Regions from separate parts of the Stenotrophomonas sp. 80084_Sma genome, predicted to be linked through region 1. Evidence: riboswitches for the same ligand, from Rfam matches in the RefSeq annotation. Region 1 holds a riboswitch; the other holds the start of a gene.
The links. Region 1 has a riboswitch for glycine ahead of ACZK3W_RS19710 (trimeric intracellular cation channel family protein). Riboswitches for the same ligand answer to the same signal wherever they lie in the genome.

Region 1 (4,473 bases):
TCGGCAACCTGGCCACCATCGGCCGCATGGCCGCGATCGTGCACCTGGGCCGGCTGCAGTTGTCGGGCATCCTGGCCTGGTGGTTCTGGCTGGCCGCGCACGTGTTCTTCCTGATCGGCTTCCGCAACCGCATCGTGGTGCTGCTGAACTGGGCGGTGGCGTACTGGAGCTACCAGCGGAGCGCGCGCATCATCTTCGGTGATGATCAGGAAGACCGGCGACCCCGACGGTAGTGCCGGCCGCTGGCCGGCTGCTGCGCGGTCGGATCCCTTTCCGCAGGAAAGGGCTCTGACCCCGTCAACACCATCCACGCATGGCGTGGATCTACCGGTTCATCGGGCCACCCGCCGTTTCGACCAGGTGCGGCAGAAATCCTCCTTCCTCGCGGCATCAGCAATCTGCGCGGTACTCCAATGCCGGGTGATCCAGATTGTCAGTGCGGTACTGCTGAGATGCCAGCGCAGCATGTCGTGCCTTGGCTGCCGCATCAGGTGGCGGCGTGCAACCCAGAACGCTTCGCGCTCGACATCAGTCGCCTTCTTCAACGCTTCAGGATCGAAGAACCGCGTCGTGAAGCTCCAGGGATTCATCGGCTGGTATCCCGCCCGCGGTTCGCTGCTGCACGCGGCCACACCACTGGGCGTGCGGTCGGCCAAGTTCGGCCGGCCTTCCACCAGCGCCAACCCGAGCAGGTACAGCAGGCCAGGCAGCAGCGCGATGCCGGCGACCAGCATGACGACGCAGATCCATGCTTTGCCGGCGGCACGCATCGCTCTACTGCGCCTTTGGTTTCGCGTACCACAGTGCGTTGACGATGACCCAGCGCTGGTCGAAGCGCCCCATGTGGAAGTAGTCGACGAACCATGGGGTTTCCAGTCGCACCGAGGCGGCGTTGCCGGTCACGTCCAGCACCGTGCAGCGGCGGTCCCATTGATCCTTCGGGGTCTTCAACGCGCCCTGCTTCGTCAGCGCCACCAGTTCTTCCTTCGACATGCGGCGCAGGCCCAGGCGTTCGTCGGGCGTATCGCCGAGGACCGCGCGCTTGGCCAGGTCCGGGTGCAGGGAGCGGGCGACGCGCTGCGGGTCGGCTTCCAGCTGGCCGTCGACGTAGTCGTGGCAGGTGGCTTCAATGGCCTCGAGGGTGGCCGGATCGGCAGTGGGGCTCGTTGCTGCGGAAAGAGCGAACAGCAGGGCAATCGTGGACATCCGGGGCTCCAGCTCTGGGCGCGGGGTGATCATGGCATGGGCCAAGTGGCCCATCCACGCATGGCGTGGATCTACAGAAGCGTCTCGGCCGGTTCCTGCAGCCAGGCCAGCTTGCGTTCGCGCGGCTGCTGCTTGAGCTGCCACTCGGCCCGCGAGGCGGCAGCCCGGTCCGGGTACTCGCGCACGGCCAGCACGCGCAGCGGCGGCCGCGCCCGGGTGTAACGCGCGCCCTTGCCGGCCTGGTGGGCGGCGAAGCGCGCGTCCACGTCGGTGCTGATGCCGGCGTAATAGCTGCCATCCCGGCATTCGAGCAGGTACAGGAACCACGGGCGGAGGGACGGGGCCATGCCCGGATTATGCCGTGCTGCACTGCAGCGGATATACTGGCGCCCGAATGCAGGAGAGAGGCGCCGCGCTGGCGCCCGCCGAAGGCGCAGGCTCCCATGATCGCTCAGGCCGGTGGGCTGGAATCCCACCAACCATGCATTCGACTCGCCGAGCTGGAGAGAGGTCACCGGGCACGCCCGGGACGATCCGCCGAAGGGGCACGCGGCCTACGCCGCTGAACTCTCAGGCAAAAGGACAGCGGGAGCGGCACCGGTCATCGTCATCCCGTCATTGCGCAGGCAGTGGCGGTAGTCGCGCATGGCCGGCCCCACCGCGCCCGGAGCCTGTCCCATGCTGCTGTCCATCATCTACCTGATCGCCATTTCCGCCGAAGCCATGACCGGCGCGCTGTCCGCCGGCCGCCGCCGCATGGACCTGTTCGGGGTGGTCATGATCGCCTGTGTCACCGCCCTCGGGGGCGGTTCGCTGCGCGACATCCTGCTCGGCCACTACCCGTTGGGCTGGGTGAAGCATCCCGAGTACCTGGGCTTCACCGTGTGCGCGGCGCTGATCGCCACCTGGGTGGCGCGCTGGATGCACCACTTCCGCCGCACCTTCCTGGTGCTCGATGGCCTGGGCCTGATCGCCTTCACCCTGATCGGCTGTTCGATCGCGCGCGAGGCCGGCCATGCCATGCCGATCGTGCTGATCGCCGGCATGCTGACCGGCGCGTTCGGCGGCGTGCTGCGCGACATTCTCTGCAACGAGGTGCCGCTGATCTTCCAGAAGGAGCTGTACGCGATCATCGCGCTGCTGACCGGCGCGGCCTACCTGTTGCTGCTGCACTGGGGCGTGGCCGACGCCACCGCGATCCTGTGCTGCCTCGGCGGCGGCTTCGCGCTGCGCCTGCTGGCGATCCACTACCGCTGGGAAATGCCGAAGTTCGTCTATCACGACGAAGTGCATTGATTGTTTGTCGGTAGTGTCGGCCGCTGGCCGGCAACACGGCACACGCCCGCAGATTCCGGCAGGTTGCCGGCCAGCGGCCGGCACTACCGAATGCGTTGCATGACCATGGTCATACGGCATTGGCCGGGGTGATTGGCTACCATTGTCACCCCGTCGCTGCCGCGACGGCATCCAGCCACGCCGCGCCCGCGGCCCCGCCAGACAACTCCCTCCCCGCTGCCCGTGGTGCCGGAACGCGCCGACGGGCCCGCATGTCCCTGCGCGCGCAGGGCGCAGGATGCCCCATGTCTGTCGCCGAAAATTCCCGCTTCCGTCGTGCCCGCCTGTTGTGGGCGGTGCTGGCCATCGCCCTCGCCGCCCTTCTGGCGTGGTGGCTGTGGTCCCGGAATGGTGCCGGCAGCAGCGACGATGCACCCGGCAAGACGGTGCCCGTGCGCATCGCCCGCGCCAGCGCCGAGCCGCTGGTGCTGCGCCTGAAGGCGGTCGGTACGGTCACCCCGCTGCATAGCGTGGTGGTACGCAGCCGCGTGGATGGCGAACTGCTACGGCTGCATTTCCAGGAAGGCCAGCAGGTGAAGGCCGGCGATCTGCTGGCGCAGATCGACCCGCGCCCGTATGAAGTGAAGCTGGCACAGGCGCAGGGTACCCAGCAGCAGAATCTGGCCGAGCTGGAAAACGCCGAGCGCCAGCTGCAGCGCTACCGCGAACTGCAGAAGCAGAACTACGTGTCCGGGCAGGAACTGAGCGACCAGCAGAGCAAGGTGCGCCAGCTGCAGGGCCGCCGCCTCAGCGATCAGGCGTCTGTTGATGAAGCGCGCCTGCAGCTGCAGTACACCCGCATCACCGCGCCGGTCAGTGGCCGCGTCGGGCTGCGCCGGTTGGACGTGGGCAACCTGGTGCGCGCCAGCGATGCCGAAGGCCTGGTGACGCTGGCGCAGACCGCGCCGATCAGCGTGCTGTTCACCGTGCCCGAACCCGAGCTGCCTGCGCTGCTCGATGCCGTGCAGGCGCAACCGGCACTGGCGGTGGAAACCTGGGACCGCGAAGAACGCCGGCAGCTGGCCCGCGGCTCGCTGTCCAGCGTCGACAACCGCATCGATACCACCACCGGCACGTTGAAACTGCGTGCGCACTTCGACAACCACGATCTGGCGCTGTTCCCCAACCAGTTCGTCAACGTCCGCCTGCAGCTGGGCGAGCAGCCCGCGCTGCTGATTCCCGATGCCGCCGTGCAGTTCGGCAGCCAGGGCAACTACGTGCATATCGTCGACAAGGACAGCAAGGCACAACGCCGCACCGTGGTGCTCGGTCCAGCCGATGATGGACGCGTGGCCGTGCGCTCCGGGCTGGCCGCAGGGGACAAGGTGGTGATCGAAGGCATCGACGGGCTGGAAGACGGCACGGCGGTGGAGATCATCACCGAGGAGGCCGCGACCAAGGCCGGCGCATGAACCTCTCGCGCCCGTTCATCCTGCGCCCGGTCGCAACGACTCTCCTGATGGTGGCGCTGCTGCTGTCCGGCGTGCTGGCCTATCGCCTGCTGCCGGTGGCGGCGCTGCCGCAGGTCGATTACCCGATCATCCAGATCACCACGCTGTATCCGGGGGCCAGCCCCGAACTGACCACACGCACCATCACCGCACCGCTGGAGCGCCAGCTCGGGCAGATTCCCGGCCTGAAACAACTGTCGTCGACCAGTTCCGGTGGCGCCTCGGTCATTACCCTGCAGTTCGGGCTGGAGGTGTCGCTGGGTGTGGCCGAGCAGGACGTGCAGGCCGCCATCAACGCGGCGGGCAGCTTCCTGCCCGACGACCTGCCGGTGCCGCCGGTGTACCGCAAGGTCAACCCCGCCGACACCCCCATCCTGACCTTGGCGGTTACCTCGCAAGGCCTGTCGCTGCCGCAGGTGCACGATCTGGTGGATACGCGCATTGCCCAGCGCCTGGCGCAGTTGCCCGGCGTCGGCCTGGT
Region 2 (4,473 bases), 730 kb from region 1:
CAGCTGCACGAACGCCTGCAGCGACGAGGCCAGGCCGCGCTGGTGCGGGTACATGTCCAGCACCGCCAGCGCCAGGATCGGGAAGATCAGCGCCATGCCCATGCCGCCCAGGAAGATCGGCAGCACCGCCCACGGCAGCACAAACTGCGGGGCCAGCGCCACGTAGCCGACGTTCAACAGCACCGACAGCGCGCACAGGCCGAAACCGATGGCGACCTGGCGGGTAGGCGTGGTGTGCCCCGCCATGCGCCCAGACAGGAACGAGCCGGTGGTCATGCCGCCGATGGTGGGGATGAACAGCCAGGCGAAGCCGCCCTCGCCCAGATGCAGGTGCTGCATCACGAACACCGGCGCCGAGGAGATGTACAGGAAGATGCCACCGAAGCCGATGCTGCCGGCCAGCGCCAGGCGCAGGAAGCGCGGGTTGAAGCCGATGCGCAGGTAATCACGCATCAACGTGCGCGGCGACAACGGCACGCGCGCTTCAACCGGATGGGTCTCCGGCAGGTAGCGCGCAGTGGCCGCCAGCAGGACCAGCCCGAACACCACCAGGAACCAGAAGATCAGCGGCCAGCCGGCGCCACTGAGCAGGATCCAGCCACCGATGATCGGGGCGATCGCCGGGGCGATGCCGAACAGCATCGACACCTGGCTCATCAGCCGCTGCGCGTCATGGCCGTGGTACAGGTCGCGGATCACCGCTCGGCCGACGATCATGCCGACACCCGCCGACAGGCCCTGCAGCGCGCGGAACGCCAGCAGCGTGGTCAGGTCGGTGGACAGCGCGCAGCCGACCGAGGCGCCGACGAACACCACCAGGCCACCGAGGATCACCCACTTGCGGCCCCAGGCATCGGACAGCGGGCCGTGCGCCAGGCTCATCAGGCCGTAGAACAACAGGTACACGCTGATGGTCTGCTGCACCGCCACTTCGTCCACCGCCAGGCGCTGGGCCAGCTGCGGGAACGCCGGGAAGATGGTGTCGATCGAGAACGGACCGAACATGGCCAGACCGGCGAGCAGCAGGGCCATGCGGCGGGTGGAGGGAGCAACAGCGGCGGTCATGGGGAAGGCGTCCGGCAGGGCCATGCGCGGCACGCACGGCGGGCGCCGGTCCCCTTCTGCAGGGACGGCGCCAGATGAATTCGGGTATCCGCCCATCATAGGTGGGGATTGCGCCCGATGCCATGCAGCGGTGCACAAAACGCACGGCCGGGCCATCGGCCATTCAGGCGCGGCGGCCATGCCTGGAGGCGGCCGGCGGGCCCGCAACGGGCTATAATCAGCGGGCAACACGGTGGGAGAAGCGGAACACCGCTGCCGAAGGCGCAACGCCCGTAATCGCTCAGGCCCGATACCACCCGTAACAGAACTCTGGAGAGACCGGTTCGATCCGGCGCCGAAGGGGCACGAAGCTGCGGTCCGCCGCGCTTTTAAACTCTCAGGCAAAAGGACAGAGGGGCGCCCCGCAGACCGCCGACCGGCGGCTTGTGCCCGTGCGTGTGCCCTTTCCTGACGGATCCTTCGCCATGTCCCAGAACACCCCTTCCCTGCGTGAGCTCGAGCACCACAATGCGTTCGTCGAGCGCCACATCGGCCCCAACGACGCCGAGATCGCGCAGATGCTCGATGTCGTCGGCCACGCGTCGCTGGATGGCATGACCGATGCCATCGTACCGGCCAAGATCAAGTCGCCGGCGCCGCTGGCGCTGCCGGAGTCGATGACCGAAGTGCAGGCACTGGCGAAGATCCGTGCGATCGCCGACAAGAACACCGTGCTGCGCAGCTTCATCGGCCAGGGCTACTACGGTACCCACACGCCGAACGTGATCCTGCGCAACATCTTGGAAAACCCGGCCTGGTACACCGCCTACACCCCGTACCAGGCGGAAATCTCGCAGGGCCGCATGGAAGCGCTGATCAACTTCCAGACCCTGTGCGCCGACCTCACCGGCATGGAAATCGCCAACGCCTCGCTGCTGGACGAAGCCACTGCCGCCGCCGAAGCGATGACCCTGGCCAAGCGTTCGGCCAAGTCGAAGTCGGACACCTTCTTCGTGCACGACGCCGTGCACCCGCAGACGCTGGAACTGCTGCGCACCCGCGCCGAGCCCATGGGCATCGTGCTGCGCGTCGGCACTCCGGCCGAAGCGCTGGAAGCGGAAGCCTTCGGCCTGCTGCTGCAGTACCCGGACACCTTCGGCCAGGTCGGCGACTACAAGGCGCTGGTCGATGCCGTGCACGCACGCGGCGGCCTGGTGGCCGTCGCCACCGACCTGCTGGCCCTGACCCTGCTGGCCGCCCCGGGCGAATGGGGCGCGGACATCGTGGTCGGCAACAGCCAGCGTTTCGGCGTGCCGTTCGGCTTCGGTGGCCCGCACGCCGCCTTCATGGCGTGCCGTGACGCCTACAAGCGCTCGATGCCGGGCCGCCTGATCGGCGTCTCGATCGACGCGCAGGGCAACCCGGCCTACCGCCTGACCCTGCAGACCCGCGAGCAGCACATCCGCCGCGAGAAGGCCACCTCCAACATCTGTACTGCACAGGTGCTGCTGGCGGTGATGGCGTCGATGTACGCCGTCTACCACGGCCCGGACGGCCTGACCCGCATCGCCCGCCGCACCCATCGCCTGGCCTCGATCCTGGCCGCCGCGCTGCGCAACGCCGGCGTGCAGGTCGGTGGTGACTTCTTCGACACCCTGCATGTCACCGGCGTGCATGCCGATGAGATCCACGCCAAGGCACGCGCCGCCGGTTACAACCTGCGCGCGATCGACAGCGACTCGGTCGGCATCAGCCTGGACGAGACCACTACCCGCGCCGACATCGTCGCCGTGGCTGCCGTGTTCGGTGCCTCGCTGGACGTCGACGCACTGGATGCCAGCACTGCCGATGCGCTGCCGGCCGGCCTGCTGCGCCAGTCCGCGTTCCTGACCCACCCGGTGTTCAACACCCACCACAGCGAGCACGAGCTGCTGCGCTACCTGCGTTCGCTGGCCGACAAGGACCTGGCAATGGACCGCACGATGATCCCGCTGGGCTCGTGCACCATGAAGCTCAACGCCACCGCCGAGATGATTCCGGTGACCTGGCCGGAGTTCTCGCAGATCCACCCGCTGGTGCCGGCCGACCAGGCGCTGGGCTACAAGGAACTGATCGACACGCTGGAAGCGATGCTGGTGGAATGCACCGGCTACGACGCGGTCAGCCTGCAGCCGAACTCCGGCGCGCAGGGCGAGTACGCCGGCCTGCTGGCGATCCGCGCCTACCACCGCTCGCGCGGTGAGGAACATCGCGATATCTGCCTGATTCCGGACTCGGCGCACGGCACCAACCCGGCCTCGGCACAGATGTGCGGCATGAAGGTGGTGGTGACCAAGACCGATGCCAACGGCAACGTCGACGTCGAGGACATCCGCCTCAACGCCGAGAAGTACAGCGACCGCCTGGCCGCGATCATGATGACCTACCCGTCCACGCACGGCGTGTTCGAGGAAGAGGTGGTGGAGATCTGCGAGATCATCCACAAGCACGGCGGCCAGGTGTACACCGACGGTGCCAACATGAACGCCCTGGTCGGCGTGGCCAAGCCGGGCAAGTGGGGTTCGGATGTTTCGCACCTGAACCTGCACAAGACCTTCTGCATCCCGCACGGTGGTGGCGGCCCGGGCGTCGGCCCGTGCGCGGTCAAGGAGCACCTGGCCCCGTTCCTGCCGGGCAAGCTGGGTGACAACGGCCCGGTCGGCATGGTCAGCGCGGCCAGCTTCGGCAGCGCCTCGATCCTGCCGATCAGCTGGATGTACATCGCGATGATGGGCCGCGACGGCCTGCGCAAGGCCACCCAGATCGCGCAGCTCAACGCCAACTACATCGCCAAGCGCCTGGCCCCGCACTTCAAGACGCTTTACACCGGCCGCAACGGCCTGGTGGCGCATGAGTGCATCCTCGACGTGCGCCCGCTGGAGAAGACCAGCGGCATCGGCGCCGAGGACGTGGCCAAACGCCTGATCGACTTCGGCTTCCACGCTCCGACCCTGAGCTTCCCGGTGGCGGGCACGCTGATGGTCGAGCCGACCGAGAGCGAATCGCTGCACGAGCTGGATCGCTTCATCGACGCGATGATCCAGATCCGCGAGGAGATCACCGCGATCGAAGACGGCCGCCTGGACCGCGAGGACAACCCGCTGAAGAACGCGCCGCATACCGCGACCGCGGTGACCGCTAGCGAGTGGACCCACGCCTACCCGCGTGAACTGGCTGCGTTCCCGCTGCCGAGCCTGAAGCTGCAGAAGTACTGGCCGCCGGTGGCACGCGTGGACAACGTGTACGGCGACAAGAACGTGATGTGCGCCTGCATCCCGGTCGATGCCTACAAGGATGATGAAGTCGAGGCGTGATTCCTCGCTGCATCGGTAAAGAAAACGGCCCGCGCAAGCGGGCCGTTTTCATAAGCGCGTGTGGACCAAGGTCCAC

Region 2: another riboswitch for glycine. It lies ahead of gcvP (aminomethyl-transferring glycine dehydrogenase); the one in region 1 lies ahead of ACZK3W_RS19710 (trimeric intracellular cation channel family protein).

What each region holds. Positions count from the first base shown of each region.
Region 1 covers NZ_CM151177.1:4,282,741-4,287,213, forward strand. Annotated here, with positions in the region: gene ACZK3W_RS19690 (NAD(P)/FAD-dependent oxidoreductase) at 1-233, shown strand, start outside; gene ACZK3W_RS19695 (hypothetical protein) at 333-770, opposite strand; gene ACZK3W_RS19700 (nuclear transport factor 2 family protein) at 775-1,206, opposite strand; gene ACZK3W_RS19705 (GIY-YIG nuclease family protein) at 1,278-1,553, opposite strand; glycine riboswitch at 1,594-1,683, shown strand; glycine riboswitch at 1,697-1,800, shown strand; gene ACZK3W_RS19710 (trimeric intracellular cation channel family protein) at 1,885-2,502, shown strand; gene ACZK3W_RS19715 (MdtA/MuxA family multidrug efflux RND transporter periplasmic adaptor subunit) at 2,787-3,953, shown strand; gene ACZK3W_RS19720 (multidrug efflux RND transporter permease subunit) at 3,950-4,473, shown strand, end outside.
Region 2 covers NZ_CM151177.1:3,552,509-3,556,981, forward strand. Annotated here, with positions in the region: gene ACZK3W_RS16520 (multidrug effflux MFS transporter) at 1-1,065, opposite strand, end outside; glycine riboswitch at 1,365-1,467, shown strand; gene gcvP (aminomethyl-transferring glycine dehydrogenase) at 1,530-4,397, shown strand.